DNA from 2 places in the Stenotrophomonas sp. Steno-Z4 genome. Region 1 is predicted to be linked to the other one. Evidence: predicted binding sites of a transcription regulator. Region 1 holds the regulator's gene; the other holds the start of a gene.
What was found. The regulator FliA, encoded in region 1, starts transcription of late flagellar genes. The targets are predictions, from matches to a motif close to TAAAGTTTNNCNNNCNNNGGCCGATAA.

Region 1 (11,552 bases):
GACCCGCGAAGAGCTGCGCCGGGAAATGAAGGAAAGCGAGGGCAGCCCGGAAGTGAAGGGCCGCATCCGCCAGCTGCAGCAGCAGATGTCCAACCGCCGGATGATGGAAGCGGTGCCCACCGCCGACGTGGTGGTGGTCAACCCCACCCACTACGCCGTGGCCCTCAAATACGACGGCGGCAGGATGGGCGCCCCCACCGTGGTGGCCCTGGGCGTGGACGAAACCGCCCTGCGCATCCGCCAGGTGGCCGACGGCAACAAGGTCGCCATCGTCTCGGCCCCGCCTTTGGCACGCGCCTTGTATCGGGAAGGTCAACTTGGAAAGGAAATTCCCGTGAGACTGTATTCGGCCGTTGCCCAGGTGCTGTCCTACGTCTACCAGCTGCGTACCTGGCGGGGTGGACCGATGCCGGCCGCGCCCAGCATCGACGTGGATGAGTTCGGCAAGGGAGGCCGCCCATGAGCGCCCAGCCCGCCGGCATGAACACCCGTCGCGCCCTGGACATGATCCGCCAGGGCCTGGGCGCCCCGCTGATCGTGCTGGCCCTGCTGGCCATGGTGGTGGTGCCGCTGGCCGCCCCCGTGCTGGATGCGCTGTTCACCTTCAACATCGCCATCTCGCTGATGGTGCTGCTGGCGGTGGTGTACGTGAAGCGCCCGCTGGATTTCACCATCTTCCCGATCGTGCTGCTGATCACCACCATGCTGCGGCTGGCGCTGAACGTGGCCTCCACCCGCGTGATCCTGCTCAACGGCCAGAACGGCCATGAAGCGGCCGGCAAGGTGATCGCCGCATTCGGCGAATTCGTCATCGGCGGCAACTACGCCGTGGGCATCGTGGTCTTCGCGATCCTGACCATCATCAATTTCGTGGTGATCACCAAGGGTGCCGGCCGCGTGTCCGAAGTGACCGCGCGCTTCATCCTGGACGCCATGCCCGGCAAGCAGATGGCGATCGACGCCGACCTCAACGCCGGTTTGCTGACGCGTGAAGAAGCCAAGCTGCGCCGTGAAGAAGTCCGCGAGGAAGCCGACTTCTACGGCGCCATGGACGGTGCCAGCAAGTTCATCCGCGGCGATGCCATCGCCGGCATCCTCATTCTTTTCATCAACATGATCGGCGGCCTGGCGGTCGGCGTGCTCCAGCACGGCATGCCGTTTGGCGAAGCCGCAGCCACCTACACCCTGCTGTCGATCGGTGACGGCCTGGTGGCGCAGCTGCCGGCACTGCTGGTGTCCTCGGCCGTGGCCATGCTGGTCACCCGCGCCTCGCGCTCGCAGGACATGGCCCAGGCCATGATGGGCCAGGTGTTCGGACAGCACCGCGCTCTGACCATCGCCGCGGCGATCCTGGGCCTGGTCGGCCTGGTCCCGGGCATGCCCAACGTCGCCTTCTTGACGCTGGCTGCCATCCTCGGCTTCATCGCCTGGAAGCTCTGGAAGAAGAGCCAGGCGGCCGAGCGCGCCGCCGCCGCGCCTGCGGCCGGCCCTACCAATGCGCTGGGCCTGCCCGGCGCCAGCAGCCCCTCGCCCACCGCCGAACTGACCTGGGACGAACTGCGCCCGGTCGATCCGCTGGGCCTGGAAGTGGGCTACCGGCTGATCCCGCTGGTGGACAAGAACCAGGGCGGCGAACTGATGGCGCGCATCAAGGGCGTGCGCCGCAAGCTCACCCACGACATCGGCTTCCTGATTCCGTCGGTACACATCCGTGACAACCTGGAACTGGGCGCCAGCGCCTACCGGCTGCTGATCCACGGCGTGCCGGTGGCCACCGCCGAAATCCACCCCGACCGCGAACTGGCCCTGGACCCGGGCAGCGCGCTCGGCGCGCTGGAAGGCATTGCCGGCAAGGACCCCGCGTTCGGCCTGGATGCCACCTGGATCCAGCCGCACCAGCGCGCCCACGCCGAATCGATGGGCTACACCGTGGTCGACCCGGCCACCGTGGTCGCTACCCACCTCTCGCACCTGATCCGCGAACACGCCCCGGAGCTGCTCGGCCACGAAGAGGTGCAGCAGCTGCTGGCCAACCTGGGCAAGAGCGCGCCCAAGCTGGTCGAGGACCTCACCCCGAAGGCATTGCCGCTGTCGGTGGTGGTGCGGGTGCTGCAGAACCTGCTGATCGAACGCATCCCGGTGCGCCAGCTGCGCAAGATCGCCGAATCGCTGGTGGAGAACGCGCCGATGAGCCAGGACCCCGGCGTACTGACGGCCGCCGTGCGCAACGCGCTGGGCCGTTTCATCGTCCAGGAGATCGCCGGCATGTCCGCCGAGCTGCCGGTGTTCACCCTCAACCCGCAACTGGAACGCGTCTTGCAGGAGTCCACTCAGGGCAACGGCGCCGCGCTGGAACCCGGACTCGCTGAGCGACTGCACCAGAGCCTGGCCGAATGTGTCAGCAAGCAGGAAGCGAAGAACGAGCCCGCGGTGGTGTTGGTGCCCGGTCCGGTACGTGCCGCGCTGGCACGGCTGGTACGCCACAGCGTTCCGTCGCTGTCCGTGCTGGCCTACAGCGAGGTCCCCGAGGACAAGCGGCTGAAGCTGGTCGGCACGATCAGCTGAGCCGGAACTCCGACAGCAACGCGTCAGAAAACAGACACCCCCATTTCGCAATCACCGCAGCAGGACAAGAAGGGAAACCCGGACCGTGCAGACCACCGACAACCAGCGCTTCCCTTCCACCCCCCAGCCGCCCCAGTCCCGGTACCACAGCATGAAAATCAAACGCTTCGTCGCTCCCGATATGCGCTCTGCCATGAACCTGGTGCGCAAGGAACACGGTCCGGATGCCGTGATCCTGTCCAATCGCCGGATCGAGGAAGGCGTGGAAATCGTGGCCGCGGCGAACTATGACGAAGGCGCGGTGCAGCGTGCGCTGGAAGCGGCGCGCAAGGACGTGGCGCCGCCGCCGCCGGCCCCGCGCCCGCGCAACGCCGCCGATGCGGTGATCGCCGCGGTGACCCGCCGCAAGGCGCCGGCCGCCGCGCCGGAACCGGTGGCGGCCACCACCTCGGCCGTGGCCGCCCTCGCCCGCGCCGCCGTGGGCGCCACCGGCCGCACCCTGGACAGCGCCAACGAAATCGTGCCGCCGCCGGGCAGCAGCGGCTTTGCCGCCACCCTGGCCCGCGCCAACGTGCAGCCGGCCACCCAGCTGCCAGAACAGATCTTCGCCCCGTTCAATGTTGAACAGGCTGCCGCCGCCGAACGCGCCGTGGTTGCGCCGGTCGCCGACGCCGCACCGGTGGCGGTTGAAGCACCGGTCCGCGCCGCTGCGCCGGTCCCGGCCAACCGCGCCCGCTTCATCATCGACCCGCCGCTGGACGAAGCACCGCTGTTCGAGATGCACGCTCCGGCAGGCCGCACCAGCGTCCCGCCGCAGCTGCCGCAGATGCCGGCGCAGCAGATGCAGCGGGCTCCGCTTGAAGCCCCGGCGGCTCCGCTGTGGGAAACCGTGCCGGTGGTCCCGGCCGCGGCCAGCCCGGCCATCCAGATCGACGATTCGGCGGTGTTTGCCGCGCCCGCTCCGGTGGTTGTGGACGCCATCGCCGCGCCGGTCGCCGCCATGACCGTTGCTGCACCGGTCGAGCCGTCGCTGCAGGCCGCCAACGAACCGACGGTGCCGGCCGAGGTCATCACCGCCCCGGTGCCTGCCGTCGCCGCCCCGGTGACCCTGGTCCGCGACGATGAGGAACTGCGCCAGCTGCGCAATGAAGTGGCCGGCATGCGCACCGTCATCGAGCGCGAAATGAACCGCTTCACCGACGAGCGCCTGCGCGGCTCGGCGGTGCGTGCCGCCGCGCTGGACCTGATGGACGAATACGGCTTCGACGCCGGCATCTGCCGCGACGTGGCCCTGCAGATCCCGCTGGACACCGAAGCCCACCGTGGCCGTGGCCTGATGCTGGGGCTGCTTTCCAAGAAGCTGCCGATCGCCCCGGTCGACCCGCTGGAAGCCGGCGGCGTGATCGCCCTGGTCGGCCCCACCGGTGCCGGCAAGACCACCACCATCGCCAAGCTGGCCTCGCGCTTCGCCGAAGCCCACGCCGCCCGCGACGTGGCCCTGGTCACCACCGATACCGCCCGCATCGGCGCCCGCGAACAGCTGTATGGCTTCGGCCGCCAGCTCGGCATCGCGGTGCATGAAGCCAACAGTGGCAGCGACCTGGCCCAGCTGCTGGAGCGCCTGAAGGACTACAAGCTGGTGCTGATCGACACCGCCGGCCTGGGCCCGCGTGACCGCGCCCTGGCCGCCCAGCTGCAGTGGCTGCGCGCCGCCCCGCAGATCCGCACCCTGCTGGTGCTCCCGGCCAACACCAGCTTCGGCGACATGGACGAGGTGGTCCGCCGCTTCAGCGGCGCCAACCCGCAGGGCGTGGTGCTGAGCAAGCTGGACGAGACCGGCCGCTTCGGTACCGCCCTGTCGGTGGCCGTCGACCACCGCCTGCCGATCACCTGGGTCACCGATGGCCAGGACGTTCCCGAAGACCTGCACCGGGCCAGTGCAGCCAATCTTGTACTTCGCCTTGAAGATTTGCGCCGCGCGGCCGATATGCCCTGCAACCCGGAGTTGAACCATGCCGTCGCGTGAGTATGAAAACCTGACCAGGACCTTCCCGTTGTCGGCCACCCGCAGCCAGCCGCTGGGCCCGGTCCGCACCATCGCCGTCACCGGCGGCAAGGGCGGCGTGGGCAAGACCAACGTGTCGGCCAACCTGGCCGTGGCGCTGGCCGACATGGGCAAGCGCACGCTGCTGCTGGATGCCGACCTGGGCCTGGCCAACATCGATGTGATCCTGGGCCTGCAGCCCAAGCTGACCCTGGCCGACCTGGTCGCCGGGCGCTGCACGCTGGATGAAGTGATCCTGGAAGGCCCGGGTGGCGTGCTGGTGGTGCCGGCCGCGTCCGGCCGCCGCCACATGGCCGAACTGCAGCCGGCCGAACACGTGGGCCTGGTCAACGTGTTCTCCGAACTGGAACGCGATCTGGACTTCATGGTGGTCGACACCGCCGCCGGCATCACCGACGGGGTGCTCACCTTCTGCCAGGCCGCCCAGGACACCGTGGTGGTGGTCTGCGACGAACCGGCCTCGATCACCGACGCCTATGCGCTGATCAAGGTGCTCTCGCGCGAACGTGGCGTGGACCGCATCCAGGTGGTCGCCAACATGGTGCGTGATCCGAACGAAGGCCGCGTGCTCTACGAAAAGCTGAGCCGGGTCTGCGACAAGTTCCTGGCCGATGTCTCGCTGAACTACCTGGGCTGCGTGCCGCAGGACGACTGGTTGCGCCTGTCGGTGCAGCGCCAGCAGCCGGTGGTGAAGGCCTACCCGTCCAGCCCGTCGGCGCAGGCGATCGCCGAGATCGCCCGGCGCACCGCCCGCTGGCAGGCCCCGACCGAGCCGCGCGGCGGCGTTGAATTCTTCCTGGAACGCATCCTCAAGCAACGCGGGGTGACCGCATGAAAGGCGCCGCACAATACAAAGAGGTGCAGCGCGCCGCTGCCAACGAGTGCATTGCCCAGCACTCGGACCTGGTCCGGCGCATCGCCCACCACCTGGCCGCACGCCTGCCGGCCAGCGTTGAAGTCGACGACCTGATCCAGGCCGGGATGATGGGCCTGATCGAGGCCTCGCGCAGCTACGACGCCGACCAGGGCGCCTCGTTCGAAACCTACGCCTCGATCCGCATCCGCGGCTCGATGATCGACGAGATCCGCCGCGGCGACTGGGTGCCGCGTTCGGTGCACCGCCGTGCCCGCGACGCCGCGTCCACCATCCGCCGGCTGGAGCAGACCACCGGCCGCGCCGCCAGCGCCACCGAAGTGGCCGCCGCGATGGACATGCCGCTGCCCGACTACCTGCGCCTGATGGAAGACGCCGCGCGTGGCCAGGTGCTGAGCCTGGAATCGCGGATCGAAGACCAGGGCGAGCTGGATACCGTCGCCCAGGGCGGCCCGACCCCGCAGCAGGTGCTGGAGCGCGGCGAGTTCGGCCGCGAACTGGGCAATGCGATCGGCCTGCTGCCCGAACGCGAACAGCTGGTGCTGTCGCTGTACTACGAGCAGGAGCTGAACCTGAAAGAGATCGGCGCGGTGCTCGGCGTCAGCGAGTCGCGCGTCTGCCAGATCCATGGCCAGGCAGTGCTGCGCCTGCGTGGCCGACTGAAGATCTTCGAGGCGGCCGACGCCGGCCTCGAGAACACTTGATACCGAGGAAAGTGCTTTGAACAAGAACATGCGTATCCTGATCGTCGACGACTTCTCGACCATGCGTCGTATCGTCAAGAACCTGCTGGGCGATCTGGGCTTCACCAATACGGCCGAAGCCGAGGACGGGCATGCCGCGCTGGCCCTGCTGCAGAGCCAGTCGTTCGATTTCGTGGTCACCGACTGGAACATGCCGGTCATGACCGGTATCGACCTGCTCAAGGCGATCCGCGCCGACGCCAAGCTCAAGACCCTGCCGGTGCTGATGGTCACCGCCGAAGCCAAGCGCGAGCAGATCATTGAAGCCGCCCAGTCCGGCGTGAACGGCTACATCATCAAGCCGTTCACCGCCCAGACCCTGGAAGAAAAGCTCGGCAAGATCTTCGAGCGCCTGGCGGCCAGCGCGTGATGGAAACCCTTCGCGACAAATCGGCGCTGGTGCAGCGCCTGCAGGATGCCCTGGCTGCGCTGGAAAGCGGCGACGAAGCGGGCTGGCGCCGGGAAATCGACGCCCTGGCCGCGCTGCGCACCCAGCCGATGATGGCCGGGCTGAACCGGCTTGCCCGCGAACTGGGCCAGGCGCTGGGCGAACTGCCCACCCTGCCCAGCGAAGCCGGCGAGCTGGACGATGCCTGCGCGCGCCTGGACCACGTGGTGGCGATGACCGAACAGGCCACCCACCGCACCCTGGACCTGGCCGAGGAATGCCGCGCGCTCACCGAGCAGCTGCGTGCCAACGGGTTGAGCCCGGACCAGGACCAGCAGCTGGACCGCATCCGCCACAACCTCACCGAGATCGCGCTCACCCAGAGCTACCAGGATCTCACCGGGCAGATCATCCGCCGCGTGGTGGGCATCGTGCGCCGCGTGCACGAAGGCTTCGGCGCGCTCGGCCTGCCGCCGCCGGACGACAGCGCGCACAAGCGCGACAACGGGCTGGCCGGTCCGGCCGTGAGCGGCCTGGACCGCCATCAGGTGTCACAGGTCGACGCCGACGACCTGCTTTCCGATTTGGGGCTTTGAAACCATGAGTGCTGTTCCAGACGACATTGCTGCAGACTTCATCCTCGAGGCCCAGGAGATACTGGATCGCCTCGGCGAACAGCTGGTGTCGCTGGAGCAGTCGCCCCAGGACAGCGACCAGCTCAACGCGGTGTTCCGCGGGTTCCACACGCTCAAGGGCGGTGCCGGCTTCCTGGGCATCCAGGCCATGGTCGAGCTGTGCCACGCCGCCGAAGAAACCCTTGGCATGGCCCGCTCGGGCCAGGCCGTGCTGCAGGCCCACCATTTCGACGCCGGCCAGCAGTCGCTGGATTACCTGCAGTCGATGCTGGATTCGGTGGCCGCCGGCACCGAGCCGGGCTATGCCCCGCCGGAACTGATCGCGCAGTTCGACGTCAACGGACCGGCCACGCCGGCACCGGCCGCGACGGCGGCCGCCTCCAGCGGCGACCTGATCACCGACGATGAATTCGAAGCCCTGCTGGATACCCTGCACGGCGGCGCGGCTCCCACTGCCGTGGCGAAAAAGAACGACGATGGCCTGATCGGCGAAGACGAATTCGAAGCGCTGCTCGACCAGCTGCATGGCGGCGCCGCTCCCGGCGCGCAGAGCGTGGCCGCAGCGGCACCCGCCCCGGCCATCGCACCGCGCCCGGTCGCCGCTCCGGCCCCGGCCAAGCCGGCCGCCAACAAGCCGGTGGCCGAAGCCGAACACACCGTGCGCGTGGATACCAAGCGCCTGGATGCCATCGTCAACCTGATCGGCGAACTGGTGCTGTCGCGCAACCGGCTCAAGACCCTGCGTGCGCGCCTGCACGACGAAGAACTGGACCGCGCCGTGTCCACGCTGGATATCGCCACCGCGCGCCTGCAGTCGGCGGTGATGCGCACCCGCATGCAGCCGGTGGGCAAGGTGTTCTCACGCTTCCCCAAGGTCGCCCGCGACGTGGCCCGCAACCTGAAGAAGGAAGTGGAGCTGGAACTGATCGGTGCGGAAACCGAACTGGACCGCAACCTGGTCGAAGCCCTGGCCGACCCGCTGGTGCACCTGGTGCGCAACGCGATCGACCACGGCATCGAAATGCCCGAGCTGCGCGAAGCCCAGGGCAAGACCCGCAGCGGCAACGTACGCCTGTCCGCGCAGCAGGAAGGCGACTACGTCAGCATTGAAGTGCAGGACGACGGCGCCGGCATCGACCCCGAGCGCCTGCGCGCCAAGGCCCGCGAAAAGGGCCTGATCGATCCCGAAGCCGCCGCCCGCCTGACCAGCGAGGAATGCCTGCACCTGGTGTTCCTGCCCGGCTTCTCGACCAAGCAGGAAGTCACCGATATCTCCGGTCGTGGCGTCGGCATGGACGTGGTGCAGTCGCGCATCCGCGAGCTCAGCGGCCAGATCCAGATCCAGTCCGAACTGGGCCGCGGCAGCCGTTTCATGATCCGCGTGCCGCTCACCCTGGCGATCCTGCCAACCCTGCTGGTGCAGGCCGGCGAGGACGTCTACGCACTGCCGCTGGCACGCGTGATGGAAGTGCTGCACGCGCCGAACACCTCGCTGGGCTGGTTCGACGGCCGCGCCGTGCTCGACCGCAGGACCCATACCCTGCCGCTGGTGGACCTGCGCCACTGGCTCGATGTGGATCCGGCGCCCTCGCCCCTGCTCACCATCGTGGTGCTGCAGGCCGGCGAAGCCCGCTTCGGGCTGGTGGTGGACCAGGTGCGTGGCCGCGAGGAAGTGGTGATCAAGCCGCTGCCCAAGGCCCTGCGCGGCCTGCGCGGCTACGCCGGCGCCACCCTGATCGGCGACGGCCGCATGTCGCTGATCCTCGACGTGGACGGCCTGCGCACCCCGCACGATTGATCCAGGGCCACCGCATCGACGGGTGCCCCCAACGCGTAGAGCCACGCCATGCGTGGCTGAACCGCCGATAGCCCCACAACTCAAGTCCCCCCCAAGCAAGCCGATATCGGACAAATGGACAGACTCAGCCTCATTGGACTTTTCCTCGCCCTGGCCTCGCTGGTCGGCGGCAGCATCCTCAAGGGTGCCGGGCTGGCGTCGCTGTGGTCCCCTGCCGCCTTCGTGATCGTCATCGTCGGCACGCTGGCCGCCATCCTGCTGCACACCTCGCCGGCCGTGTTCAAGCACGCCTTCAGGATCGTGCGCTGGGTCGTGCGCCCGCCGGCCAGCGACCGTGCCGAGCTGATCCGCCAGATCGTGGAATGGAGCAACATCGCCCGCCGCCAGGGCCTGCTCGGCCTGGAAGCCCAGGTCGACGCCCAGGACGACCCGTTCCTGCGCAAGGGCCTGCAGCTGCTGGTGGACGGCGTGGAGCCGGAAACCATCCGGCACATGATGGAAATCGAACTGGGCAGCCAGGAAAGCCAGGACCTGGCCGCCTCCAAGGTGTTCGAAGGCATGGGCATCTACGCGCCCACGCTGGGCATCATCGGCGCCGTGCTCGGCCTGATCGCGGTGATGAAGAACCTGGCCGACCCGAGCAAGCTCGGCCACGGCATCGCCGCTGCGTTCACCGCCACCATCTACGGCATCGCCTCGGCCAACCTGCTGTTCCTGCCGGTGTCGGCCAAGCTCAAGAGCGTGATCCACCACAACAGCCGCGACCGCGAAATGATCATCGAAGGCCTGATCTCGATTGCCCAGGGCGAGAACCCGCGCAACATCGAGACCAACCTGTCGGGGTTCCTGCACTGACATGGCCCGCCGCAAAGCCCACGAAGAGCACGCCAACCATGAGGCCTGGGCGATTCCCTACGCCGACCTCATGACGCTGCTGCTTGCCTTCTTCGTGGTCATGTACGCCATCTCCTCGCTCAACGAAGGCAAGTACCGGGTCATGGCCGATGCGCTGACCACCGCCTTCGGTGGCGCGCCGCGCACCATCAACCCGGTGCAGGTCGGCAACCAGCAGGTGCAGGGCGGCGGCTGGGACAGCCCCTCGGTGATCAAGGCGGGCAACCGCGTTGGCCCGTCGGCACCGTCGCCCAGCAACGACCCCACCCTGCTGCCGGCGATGGCCTCGCAGATGCGCATGCCGGTGTCGGTGCACAACCAGCAGCAGCTGCAGGCTGCAGAGCGCCAGCTCAACAGCATCGCCGACCGCCTCACCGCCACGCTGGCCCCGCTGATCGACCGCGGCATGATCACCGTGCGCCGCACCGAGCTGTGGATCGAGGTGGAGATCAACAGCGACATCCTGTTCACCACCGGCTCGGCCACGCTCGACGTGCACGCACGCGACACCCTGTCTTCGCTGGCGCAGGTGTTGCACGACGCGCCCAACGGCGTGCGCGTGGAAGGCCACACCGATGATGTGCCGATCGCCACCGCGCTGTTCCCCTCCAACTGGGAACTGTCGGCCGCGCGTGCGGCCAGCGTGGTGCACCTGTTCGCCGACCGGGGCGTGCAGCCGGCGCGGCTGGCGATGGTCGGCTATGGCCAGTTCCGCCCGCGCGAAGACAACACCAGCGCGCAGGGCCGCAACCGCAACCGCCGGGTGATGGTCATCATCCTGGCCGACACCGCGCAGGGCACGGACCCGCTGGGCCCGCAGCTCACCGCCGAAACCGGCACCGCGCCGGCGCCGGCCACGCCCTCCCCCGTTTCCCCCCTCGCCCCGGTGCAGCTGCCACCGGTGCCGGCCGGCAGCCGCGTTGGCGCCGCCGTTCCCCCCGCAATGAAGGAGTAAGCCGATGCGTATCTGGGCAATCGCCAACCAGAAGGGCGGCGTGGGCAAGACCACCACCACCCTCGCGCTCGGCCGCGGCCTGGCCGCCCTGGGCCACCGCGTGCTGCTGATCGACCTCGATCCGCACTCCTCGCTGACCCGCGCTTTCGGCGTGCCGCTGGATCCGCCGCCGGCCGGCGTGCTGGAGCTGTTCGGCACCCCGCCTGCGGAACTGGGCAGCCTGGCCCATGGCAGCCAGGTGCCCGGCCTGGACTTCATCTGCGCGCAGGCCGCGCTGGCCACGCTGGAACGGCGCAGCGCCAACCAGCCCGGCCTGGGCCTGGCCCTGCAGCACGCAATGACCCGCCACCAGGGCCAGCACGACTACATCCTGCTCGACTGCGCGCCCACGCTGGGCCTGCTGATGATCAACGCGCTTGCCGCAGCCGATCGCCTGATCATTCCGACCCAGGCCGAGCCGCTGGCCCTGCACGGCCTGGATGGCATGGTGCGGACCGGCGAGATGGTCGAGCGTTCGCGCCGCCGCCCACTGCCGATGTCGATCCTGCCGACCCTGTTCGACCGGCGCACCCGCGCCGGCAACGAAACCGTCAAGCAGATGCAGGACCGCCACGGCCACCGCGTGTGGGAAGACG
Region 2 (11,552 bases), on a different contig from region 1:
ACCGCACGCGAATCCAGGTTCATCCCGGAAAACACCCCGGAATGGCGGTAGCGCAGCAGCAGGCGCAGGATCTGGCTGCGGCGGTTCATGCCTTTGACCAGCGACGGCGAGCCGGGAACAACGGGCGTGGTATTCAAGCAGGGCTCCGGGGCAGGACAGACCGGCAGTGTCGCCGCAGGGCGGTGGTGGGGCGGTGAATCCGGCCGATCTTCCACGAACGTGCCCGGATCGGTCAGAATCGGCGCCACCCTCTGATTTCTGGATTGCCATGGCCGGTGCCAGCCTGTTTGCGTTGCTCGACGATATTGCCGCCCTGCTGGACGACGTTTCGATATTGACCAAGGTGGCGGCCAAGAAGACCGCCGGCGTGCTGGGCGACGACCTGGCGCTGAACGCGCAGCAGGTGACCGGGGTCCATGCCAACCGGGAACTGCCGGTGGTGTGGGCGGTGGCCAAGGGCTCGCTGGTGAACAAGGCGATCCTGGTGCCGGCGGCGCTGGCGATCAGCGCACTGGAAGCCTGGCTCAAGGGCAAGGGCTTCCCGATCCCGATCGTGGTGCCGTTGATGATGATCGGTGGCGCGTTCCTCTGCTACGAAGGCGTGGAAAAGCTGGCGCACCGTTTCCTGCATTCGCCGGAGGAAGACGAACAGCAGAAGGCGGCGCGGCTCAAGGCGCTGGCCGACGAGAAGGTCGACATGGTGGCGTGGGAGAAGGACAAGGTGAAGGGGGCGATCCGCACCGACTTCATCCTGTCGGCCGAAATCATCGTGTTGTCGCTGGGCGTGGTATCGGCCGCTCCGTTCCTCAACCAGGTCACCGCGCTGGTGGTGATTGCCTTGGGCATGACGGTGTTCGTCTACGGGCTGGTGGCGGGCATCGTGAAGCTGGACGACGCGGGCCTGTACCTGTCGAAGAAGGGTGGGGCGATGGCGGCATTCGGCCGTGGCCTGGTGGCGTCGGCGCCCTGGCTGATGAAGTTCCTGTCGGTGGCCGGCACCCTGGCCATGTTCCTGGTCGGCGGTGGCATCCTGGTGCACAACGTGCCGGCGGTGCATCACTTCGTGCTGGGCATCGCCGGCACGGTCGCGCCGTGGGGCTGGCTGGTGGAAGCGGGCGCGAACCTGGTGGTGGGTGTGGTGGCCGGTGCGATCGTGCTGGCGGCGGTGACCGCGTTCCAGAAGATGCGTGGGAAGACGCCGGCGCATTGACCACGCAACACAATGACAACCCAACGGTACCATCGGTCCACGGTCACCGGTCACCATCGAGTTGCGTGGTGGTATTCACCCAGCCTGGACGCGGTTCTTGCCTACGCGTTTGGCCGCATACAGCGCCGCATCCGCGCGCTTCAACAGGGCCTCGCCGGTTTCGCCGGGCTGCCACTGGCTCAGGCCCGCGCTGAAGTGCACCAGCACCCGGTGCCCGTCCAGCTCCACCGGCCGCTGCGCCAGCGAGCGCTGCAGGCGCAGCACGGTGGACATGCTGTCCGCGCCCGGGGTTTCCGGCATCAGCAGCACGAACTCGTCACCACCGATACGCGCGATGGTGTCGGTACTGCGCAGCAGCAGTTGGCAGACCGTCACCAGGTGGCGCAGGATCGCGTCGCCACCGGAATGCCCGTAGCTGCTGTTGGTCTGGTGGAAATCGTCCAGGTCCAGCAGCGCCAGCGCCAGCGGATGTGAGTGCCGCTCCGCGCGGGCCAGCTCGCGTTCCAGCAGCTCGTCAAAGCCGCGCCGGTTGAGCGCGCCGGTCAGCGGATCGGTGCGCACCAGCCCGGACACATCGCGCAGTTCCTGTTCGAGTTCGGCAATGCGTGCCTCGGCCTGCTCGACCTCGCGGCGCGCGTTGCCCAGATGGTCGCGCGCCTGCAAGGCCTGCTCCTGCACACGCCCGGTGTCCTGCAGCACGTCCTGCAGCAGCTGGTTGAGATCGGCGATGCTGCGCGCCTCCTTCAGCGCGAGCGCATAGCTGCTGATCCGGTCGTGGTACTCGCCGGTGCTGACCGCCATGCCGTCCAGGCGTTCGATGAAGCCGCCCATCAGGCTCTTCATGGCCGCCTTGGATTCGACGATGCCCTGCTTGAGCAGGCCCTGCTTGTAGATCACCTCGCGCAGGTTGGCGCGCGCCTGTTCGACCGAGTCGCGGTCCAGTGGCCCGCTGATCAGCGCGCGCACCGCATGCACCTGGCCGTGCAGCCAGCTGCTGTCGTCGAGCAGCTCGCCGATGTTGTCCAGCAGCAGGTCGAACAGGCTCAGCAGCAGTTCCTGCTGTTCCTGCCAGCCATCACTGCGCACCCCGATCTGGTGGGTCAGTTCGCGCAGCCGCAGCTCCAGCGGCTGCAGTGGCTGGCCGGGATGCCATTGGCGCAGGTCGGCGGCCAGCTGCACCGGCTCGTCCTTCAGTTCGGGCATGTTCTGCAGCAGGCTGGCTACGGTCACGCCCAGGGTCAGGCGCAACAGCTCGCGCAGGCGCAGGCTGTCGGGCTGGCCGTCGGGGCTGTCCTGTTCGATGGTGCGGATGTACTTGTCGATCAGCTGGCGCATGGCGCGGCCATAGCTGACCCAGTCGGCACTGCGCTGCGCCGACTGCAGGCGCAGCCCCATGTCGCCCAGCTCGCCGGGCAGGGTGGACATGCCGTGGGCGAACGCGGCCAGCAGCGGTTCGGGCTGGTCGGCCCCGGCGAACAGGCGCTGCAGCATCGCGCTGCTGCCGCCCTTGAGCGCGGGGGCGTCCGCTGCCGCGCCGGCCGCGCTGTCTTTCGCCTGCCGGCGCAACAGCAGCCGACCCACGGCGGTGCCGGGGCTGGGGCTGGGAAGAGCGTCCTGCGGGTCCTTCATGCGACGGGTCCTGGTGGGTCACCGGCTGCGGGCGCCGGACGGGGGGAGACGTTGGAACAGTATCGGCGGCGGTGTCGCGGGCTTGAACCCGGCGCTGTGCCACGATGGTAGGGAATCGGACGGCAGGAGTATGCGATGAAGGTGATGCTGGTGGGCGCGACCGGGCTGGTCGGCGGGCAGGTGTTGCAACACCTCCTGGACGACGCGCGTTGCGACGCGGTGGTGGCGCCGACACGGCGTGCGCTGGGAACGTCCAACCCCGCGCTGCTCAATCCGGTGGTGGACTTCGAGCAGCTGCCGCTGGAGGCGGACTGGTGGGCGGTGGACGCGGTGATCTGCGCCTTGGGCAGCACGATCCGGCAGGCCGGCAGCCGCGAGGTGTTTGCCCGGATCGACCATGACTACCCGCTCCAGGTGGCGACGCAGGCGCGGGCACGTGGCGCGCAGGCCTTCGTGTTGAACTCGGCGATGGGGGCGGACCCGGGCTCGCGGATCTTCTACAACCAGGTGAAAGGAAGGCTGGAGCAGGACCTGCGCGGTCTTGGCTACCCGTCGCTGACCCTGGTGCGACCGGGGCTGATCGGCGGCGAGCGCAGCGAACGCCGCGGCGGCGAGCACCTGGCCAGCCTGGTACTGGGCGCGCTGGGGCCGGTGCTGCCCCGCGCATGGCGGATCAATCCCGCCGAGCGCATCGCCGCTGCGATGGTCGAAGCGGCACTGCAACCACGGCCTGGCGTCCATGTGGTCGGATCCGCCCAACTGGCGTGATCCGCCATGCGCGAAAACGATGACGGCCACCCTGGGGTGGCCGTCATCGCGTCAGACACATCCGGGCGGGTGGATCAGTTCGCCAGCGCCAGGTCGTCCAGCATCGCGCGCAGGAAGCGCGCCGCTTCACCGCCGGTGGCAGCGCGGTGGTCGAACGTGACCGACAGCGGGATCACCTTGTGCGCTTCCACGCCTCCCATCACCGGGGTCATCTGGTGGCGGGCGCGCCCGGCACCGACGATGGCCACGCACGGCGGCACCACGACCGGGGTCGCGTAGCGGCCAGCGAACATGCCGAAGTTGGACAGCGAGATGGTGTAACCGCTCAGCTCGGAGGCCGCGATCGAACGTGCTTCCACCTGCTCGCGCAGGCGGTTCACGCCTTCGCGGATGCCACGCGCATCCAGCACGTCGGCATTGCGCAGGGCGGGCACGAACAGGCCATCGTCGGTGTCCACCGCGATGCCCACGTCCACGTGCGCGTGCAGGGTGCGGGTCAGCGCCTCGCCATCGAACCAGGCGTTGAGCGCCGGCACCTTCTGGCAGCCGACGACGATTGCACGCACCAGGCGGGCGGTGACGTCGTTGCCCGGCACCCAGGCGTGGATGTCGGCATCGTCGTTCAGCGTGGTCGGCACGACCTTGCTGTGCGCGTCGGCCATCACCCGCGCCATGTTGCGGCGCACGCCCTTCAGCGGTTCCGGCTGGCCCTTGGCCACCACGCCCGGCGGCTGGGTACGCATCGGCTTGCCCGCAGCCGACAACGGGGCGCGGGCATCGGCAGCGCGGGAGACCGGTGCGGCAGCGGCCACCGGGGCAGCGGCTGCAGGTGCAGCGGCCGATGCCGCCGGCGCGGCGCCGACCTTGGCGCTGCCATCGGCGGCGGCCTGCTTGACGTCGGCCATGGTCACCGCGCCATCGGCACCGGTGGCGCGCACGCGGCCCAGGTCCACGCCCAGCTTGCGCGCGGTGGCACGCACGGCCGGCACGGCCTTGACCCCGCCGACCGCCACCGCCTGTTCGGCGTGCACGGCATTGGAGCTTTGCATCGCGCCGACCACGGTGCCGGCGTCATCGCGCTCGGCGCCCGGCTTGGCGATCTCGCCACCGTCATCGGACGCCACTACCTTGTCCGGCTGGGCCGGGGCGGGCTGGCCGGTGCTCGGGGTGGCCGCCGGGGCAGCATGGCCATGGCTGTGGCCGGTGTCCTGGCCGTCGGCGCGCTGCGGCAGGTTCGGGTCCAGTTCGAACTGGGCCAGCACGCTGCCGGTTGGAATGATGTCGCCGGCGCCGCCGGCGAGCTTCAGCACCTTGCCGGAGAACGGCGAGGGCACTTCAACCACGGCCTTGGCGGTCTCCATCGAGACCAGCGGCTCGTCCAGCGTGATCACGTCGCCTTCCTTGACGAACCACTCGACGATGGTGGCGTCGGGCAGGCCTTCGCCGAGGTCGGGCAGGTGGAAATTCTTGTTCTCACTCATGTGCAGTTCTCTTCCAGCAGTTCGAGATCGCGGGCCGGCAGCCAGCCCGTCGCGCCGTTCGCGCGTTCGGACCACCACCAGCCGCCGTGTTCATGATGCAGCTTGACCATTTCACCGCTGTCCACGTCCAGTTCGCGGGCGTCGTAGTCGCGCAGGGCCTCTGCGCGGCCATCGTCCAGCAGCTGCAACCACGCCACCGGTGCCCAGCCGGCACGCCCGTCATCGGTGCGTACCCAGGCAAACGCCGGCCATTCCTCGTCACGAACACCCAGTTCGACGATCTGGCCGGTGCGGAACCGGAGCGGGTTGGGGTACTGGCTGCGGTAAGGGCCCAGAAGTCTGGCCCGCATGTCAGCCCGCCGCCACCGCGCGTTTGGCCGCGCTCACGATCCGGTCCACGCTGGGCAGGTACTTCATTTCCAGGCGGAACAGCGGAATGTGGGTGTCGTAGCCGGTGACACGTTCGACCGGTGCCAGCAGGTCGTACAGCGATTCCTCGGCCAGGCGCGCGGCGATCTCGGCGCCGAAGCCCGCGGTCTTGGGGGCCTCCTGCACGATCACGCAGCGGCCGGTCTTGGCCACCGATTCGGCGATGGTGGCGAAGTCAAGCGGGCGCAGCGTGGCCACGTCGATCACTTCGGCACTGATGCCTTCGCCGGCCAGCTTGTCGGCCGCTTCCAGCGCTTCCTTCACCTGCGCGCCCCAGGTCACCAGGGTCACGTCGGTGCCGTCGCGCAGCACGAAGCAGACGTCCAGCGGCAGCGCTTCGCCATCGTTGACCACCACTTCCTTGTACTGGCGGTAGATGCGCTTGGGTTCCATGTAGATCACCGGATCCGGTTCGCGGATCGCGGCCAGCAGCAGGCCGTAGGCGCGCTGCGGCGAGGACGGCAGCACCACGCGCAGGCCCGGCACGTTGGTGAAGATCGCCTCGTTGGCTTCGCTGTGGTGTTCCGGCGCACGGATGCCGCCGCCCCACGGCACGCGCAGCACCATCGGGCAGTGCAGGCGGCCACGGGTGCGGTAACGCAGGCGCGCGGCGTGGCAGATGATGTGGTCCACCATCGGGTACATGAAGCCATCGAACTGGGCTTCGGCCACCGGCTTCATGCCCTGCGCGGCCAGGCCGATGGTCAGGCCGGCGATGGTGGTTTCGTCCAGCGGGGTGTCCAGGATGCGGTCGGCGCCGAAGCGCTGCTGCAGGCCGGCGGTGGCGCGGAACACGCCGCCGTTGACGCCCACGTCCTCACCCAGCACCAGCACCGATTTGTCGTGTTCCAGCTCCCACGCCAGCGCCTGGGTGATGGCTTCGATGAGGGTGATGGGCGTGGTGGTCATGCTCTCTTCTCCGCGCGCGATGGCAGCGCTGTCGGCGGCGTTGGTCTGCGCGCCGGGCGCGCCGTTCTTGATCTCATCCATGGCGCTGCTCCAAAGCAATCGCCTGTGCGCGCTGGGCCAGCAGGTCCTGCGGCGGATCGGCATACAGGAAGTCGAACATCGCCTCGACCGGCTGCACCGGGGTGTTGAGGTACAGGTTCACCTCTTCATCCACGCGCTTGCCGCATTCCACGGTCCAGGCCTGTTCCTCTTCCTCGCTCCACACGCCGGCACCGATCAGGTACTTGCGCAGGCGCAGCATCGGCTCGCGCTGCCAGGCATCCTTGACCTCGGCATCGTCGCGGTAGCGGCGCGCGTCATCGGCGGTGGTGTGGTCGGACAGGCGGTAGGTCATCAGTTCCAGCACGGTGCCGCCATCGCCGGCCAGCGCACGCTCGCGCGCCTGCAGCATGGCGGCCATCACCGCGATCAGGTCGTTGCCGTCCACCTGCAGGCAGTGCAGGCCACCGGCCAGGCCCTTCTGCGCCAGCGTTTCGGCACCGGTCTGGGCCGAACGCGGAACCGAGATGGCCCAGCCGTTGTTGACGATGCACAGGATCAGCGGGAGCTTGTAGGCACCGGCCGAGTTCAGTGCGGCATAGAAGTCGGTCTTGGAGCTGCCGCCGTCACCGCAGACCGCCACGGCGATCTGCTTTTCCTGGTTGAGCTTGAACTTCAGCGCCGCGCCGGCGGCGTGCAGGCACTGGGTGGAAATCGGCACGCAGAACGGGAAGTCCTTGGCCGCGTTGCCGCCGTAGTCGTTGCCACGCTCGTCGCCGCCCCAGTACATCAGGACGTCGCGCGGCCGCACGCCACGCATGAACATTGCGCCGTACTCGCGGTAGGACGGGGCAAACACGTCGTCCTTCTGCATGGAAGCGCCGATGCCGACATGCGCGGCTTCGTGGCCCAGGCAGGCGGCGTAGGTACCCAGCTTGCCGGTGCGCTGCAACGCGATCGACTTGCCGTCGAACACGCGCACGAACAGCATCTGCTTGAACATCGGCAGCAGCGCGCGCGGGTCGCGCAGGGCTTCGGGCAGGTCATCGCGGACGAGCGTGCCGTCCGTGTCCAGGTACTGCAGGTATTCGATCTTGAACTCAGCGGCAACCGTCATTGCGTACTGCACCTTCGACAGGAAGTTACAAATGATATGAATTGCCATGTTAAGGAAGGCGTACGAAAAAGCCGTCCTGCGGCGCAGCAACTGTCCCGGGGGACATCGGCCCGGTATACCCCATCAGGGGCCCGGAAGGCCAATGGCTTCAACGTATTCAGTTGTATCAACGGGGCATGAGCGGGCCGTGCCGGAGGGGGGGCGGCGGCAGGGCCTCACCGGCCTGCCGCGCAGAATCCGGTCCCCGCCCGCCCACCACACGCCTGCGCATGGCAGACGCCCCCCGCAGGTGCAGGCGGTGCGCTACCCTTTTGGCCCCCTCCAGCGGCCCCCGCCATGTCTGTCGACAAGAACCAACGCGACCTTGAAGCCGGTATCCACACCGACCTGGAGGGGCGCCTGACCTACGGCGGCTACCTGCGGCTGGACCAGCTGCTCTCGGCGCAGCAGCCGCTGTCCAATCCGCCCCACCACGACGAGATGCTCTTCATCATCCAGCACCAGACCTCGGAGCTGTGGCTGAAGCTGCTGGGGCATGAGCTGCGTGCGGCGATCGGCTTCCTGCAGCGCGACCAGGTCTGGCAGTGCCAGAAGGTGCTGGCGCGCAGCAAGCTGGTGCTGCGCCAGCTGACCGAACAGTGGTCGGTGCTGGAAACGCTGACCCCGTCGGAATACATGGGCTTCCGCGACGTGCTCGGCCCGTCGTCGGGGTTCCAGTCGCTGCAGTACCGCTACATCGAGTTCCTGCTGGGCAACAAGAACGCGCAGATGCTGCAGGTGTTCTCGCACGACCCGGAAGGCCAGGCGCAGCTGCAGCAGGTGCTGGACGCGCCCAGCCTGTACGAGGAATTCCTGCGCTACCTGGCCCGCTTCGGCCACGCGATTCCGGCCGGATACATCGACCGCGACTGGCGGCAGCCGCACGTGGCCGACGATGCGCTGCACCCGGTGTTCGAGCGGATCTACCAGAACACCGACCGCTACTGGCGCGAGTACGCGCTGTGCGAAGACCTGGTGGACCTGGAAACCGCCTTCCAGCTCTGGCGCTTCCGCCACATGCGGACCGTGATGCGGGTCATCGGCTTCAAGCGCGGCACCGGCGGTTCCAGCGGGGTGGGGTTCCTGCGCCAGGCGCTGGAGCTGACCTTCTTCCCGGAACTGTTCCAGGTGCGCACCACGATCCGCAACGACGACCCGATGCCGCCGGACGCATGAGCCGGCGGGCCGGTTCCCGGGCCTATTCATGTATTCCCGTGGCATCCACCGTACGGTGCGGGAAGCCCCGCCGTTGCTGCGCTGGCGGCTGCGGGGCGGTAGTTGCAGATGCAAGTTCAGCGACCATGCGGCCAGCTGCACACATCGGTGTGTATTTGACGTGAACGCCGTTGTTCTGGGATTCTCCCGCGTTGTTTCGCACATCGGACGTGCATGTCTTCCACCGAACCCAGGAATCCCGCATGAGCGTAGACGCCGCCGCGAAATCCGTTCCCGAACCGGCGTTGCCGGAGTTCAAGACCACGCTGGGCCACCCGCGCCCGCTGTGGATGCTGTTCATGACCGAGTTCTGGGAGCGCTTCGCGTTCTACGGGATCCGCTGGGCGCTGGTGCTGTACATCGTGGCCCAGTTCTTCGACGGCGACGCGGCCGGGCAGGCTGCGGCCAGCCGTACCTACGGTGCCTACCTGGCCCTGGTCTATGCGGCGGCCATCTTCGGTGGCTACGTGGCCGACCGCGTGCTGGGGTACCAGCGCTCGATCCTGACCGGCGCGGTGATCATGGCCGCCGGCCTGTTCATGGTGGCCATGCCCAACAAGGAAGTGTTCGAGTTCGGCCTGGCCACGATCATCATCGGCAACGGCCTGTTCAAGCCGAACATCTCCACCATGGTCGGCAAGCTGTACGGCCTGAAGGATGAGCGCCGCGATTCGGGCTTCACCATCTTCTACATGGGCATCAACGTCGGCGCGATGATCGCCCCGGTGCTTACCCAGTTCCTTGCCGAGAAGGTCTTCGGTACCGAAGCGATGCCGTCCTACAAGATGGTGTTCATCGCCTCGGGCATCGGCATGCTGCTCAGCCTGGTGTGGTTCTACGTCGGCCGCGCCGGCCTGAAGGGGATCGGTGCGCCGCCGGTCGGTGCCGAAGGCATGGGCCGCGTGGTGATGGTGTTCGTCGGTTCGCTGGTCGCCATTCCGGTCGCCTACTTCCTGCTGTCCACCGGCGCCACCGCGCTGGCCTGGATCCTCGGGGTGCTGTTCGTGGCGCTGGCGGTGCTGTTGCTGGTGGAAGGCATCCGCGAGGGCAAGGTGCAGCGCGACCGTGTGATCGCGATGCTGATCATCTTCGCCTTCAACGTCATGTTCTGGATGTTCTTCGAACAGGCCGGCAGCTCCTTCACCTTCCTGGCCGACAACATCGTCAACCGCAACCTGGGTGGCTGGACCTTCCCGACGGCGTGGTTCCAGTCGGTCAACTCGGTGGCGATCATCACCCTGGCCCCGATCGTGGCCTGGACCTGGATCAAGCTGGGCCGTGCCAATCCGTCCATTCCGCGCAAGTTCGGCCTGGGCCTGCTGTTCAACGGCGCGGCCTTCGCGCTGCTGATGCTGGCACTGTCGTCGATGGTCGTGGATGGCAAGATCCCGTTCTGGACGCTGTTCATGGTCTACGTCATCCAGTCGGTCGGTGAGCTGTGCCTGTCGCCGATCGGCCTGTCGATGGTGACCAAGCTGGCACCGGTGCGCCTGGTCGGCTTCGGCATGGGCGGCTGGTTCCTGTCCACCGGCATCGGCAACAACCTGTCGGGCATCTTTGCCGGCGCGGTGAGCGGCGAAGGCGGCATGACCGTCGATTCCGCGCTGAAGGGCTACACCTTCGGCTTCTGGGCGTTGATTGGTTCGGGCGCGGTGCTGTTCCTGATCGCCCCGCTGATCAACAAGCTGATGCACGGCGTCAAGTGAGGCCCGTCATGCGCATGAACACGTGGTGGTCCCCGATGATCGTGGCCGGCCTGCTGGCCGCCTGCTCGCCGTCGGCACCCACCGCCGCGCCTGCGCAGCCGGTGGACACCACCGAACAGAAAGCACCGGTGGCCGATCCCAGCCAGCCGGTGGCCTCGGGCAACACCCCGGCCGCGGCGGATGTCGCCGCGGTTGCCGGGCTCAACGCGCAGTTCGATCCGGCCCGCGACCCGGTCGCCGACCTGGCCACGGCCAAGGTCGAGGCCCAGCGCGGCGGCAAGCGGATCGTGCTGGACGTGGGTGGGGAGTGGTGCTCGTGGTGCCACCTGCTGGACGCGTTCATCGAGGGCGATGCGGAGATCCGCAGCTTCCGCGATGCCAACTACGTCTGGATGAAGGTCAACTACAGCGAAGACAACGAGAACGCCGCGTTCCTGTCGCAGTTCCCGCAGATCAAGGGCTACCCGCACCTGTTCGTGCTGGATGCGCAGGGCACGCTGCTGCATTCGCAGTTCACCGGCGAGCTGGAGGCCGACAAGGGCCAGCCGAAGGGCTACAACCGCGAACGCTTCTTCGCCTTCATGAAGGAATGGGCGCCACCGAAGGCGCCCTGAAAAACGCACCCTGCAGACCACGCCGGTAGAGCGGACTGTCAGTCCGCTGCTCTTGGCGCAACGGATGAATCAACGCGAGCGGGCCACCGGTCCGCTCTACAGTTGCCCGGTTTCCTGCCGCTATTTCCAAGGACCTCATGGATCGAAGCGCATGCAGCCTGGAACTTCCGATAGCACCCTGGACGCACCGACCGGCGTGAGCCTGCCGCCAGCGGAGGTGCTGCTGGACGACGCGTCGGCCCATGCTGGCGAAACCGACATCCCGGACGTTGCCGCCACGCTGTACCGCCTGCCGCAGGTGTCGGTTCCCGACAACGTGCTGCTCAAGGCGGCAGTGCAGAAGCTGGTCGAACAGAAGACCCAACTCGACCAGCTGGCACGCAATCCGGCGCTGCT

Region 2: AC06E7_RS05360 (GGDEF domain-containing protein) is a predicted target of FliA. The motif match lies at 2,899-2,925, and genes of this name have one in related genera.

What each region holds. Positions count from the first base shown of each region.
Region 1 covers NZ_JBWJPC010000007.1:205,875-217,426, reverse strand. Annotated here, with positions in the region: gene flhB (flagellar biosynthesis protein FlhB) at 1-463, shown strand, start outside; gene flhA (flagellar biosynthesis protein FlhA) at 460-2,565, shown strand; gene AC06E7_RS16605 (AAA family ATPase) at 2,717-4,591, shown strand; gene AC06E7_RS16600 (MinD/ParA family ATP-binding protein) at 4,578-5,465, shown strand; gene AC06E7_RS16595 (RNA polymerase sigma factor FliA) at 5,462-6,208, shown strand; gene cheY (chemotaxis response regulator CheY) at 6,225-6,617, shown strand; gene AC06E7_RS16585 (protein phosphatase CheZ) at 6,617-7,231, shown strand; gene AC06E7_RS16580 (chemotaxis protein CheA) at 7,236-9,068, shown strand; gene AC06E7_RS16575 (flagellar motor protein) at 9,183-9,923, shown strand; partial or broken gene motD (flagellar motor protein MotD) at 9,925-10,809, shown strand; gene AC06E7_RS16565 (ParA family protein) at 10,922-11,552, shown strand, end outside.
Region 2 covers NZ_JBWJPC010000001.1:1,195,480-1,207,031, reverse strand. Annotated here, with positions in the region: gene AC06E7_RS05370 (ABC1 kinase family protein) at 1-89, opposite strand, end outside; gene AC06E7_RS05365 (DUF808 domain-containing protein) at 269-1,210, shown strand; gene AC06E7_RS05360 (GGDEF domain-containing protein) at 1,286-2,839, opposite strand; gene AC06E7_RS05355 (Rossmann-fold NAD(P)-binding domain-containing protein) at 2,975-3,607, shown strand; gene AC06E7_RS05350 (dihydrolipoamide acetyltransferase family protein) at 3,682-5,088, opposite strand; gene AC06E7_RS05345 (SH3 domain-containing protein) at 5,085-5,438, opposite strand; gene AC06E7_RS05340 (alpha-ketoacid dehydrogenase subunit beta) at 5,440-6,507, opposite strand; gene pdhA (pyruvate dehydrogenase (acetyl-transferring) E1 component subunit alpha) at 6,500-7,582, opposite strand; gene AC06E7_RS05330 (tryptophan 2,3-dioxygenase) at 7,919-8,797, shown strand; gene AC06E7_RS05325 (peptide MFS transporter) at 9,040-10,542, shown strand; gene AC06E7_RS05320 (thioredoxin family protein) at 10,551-11,156, shown strand; gene AC06E7_RS05315 (hypothetical protein) at 11,308-11,552, shown strand, end outside.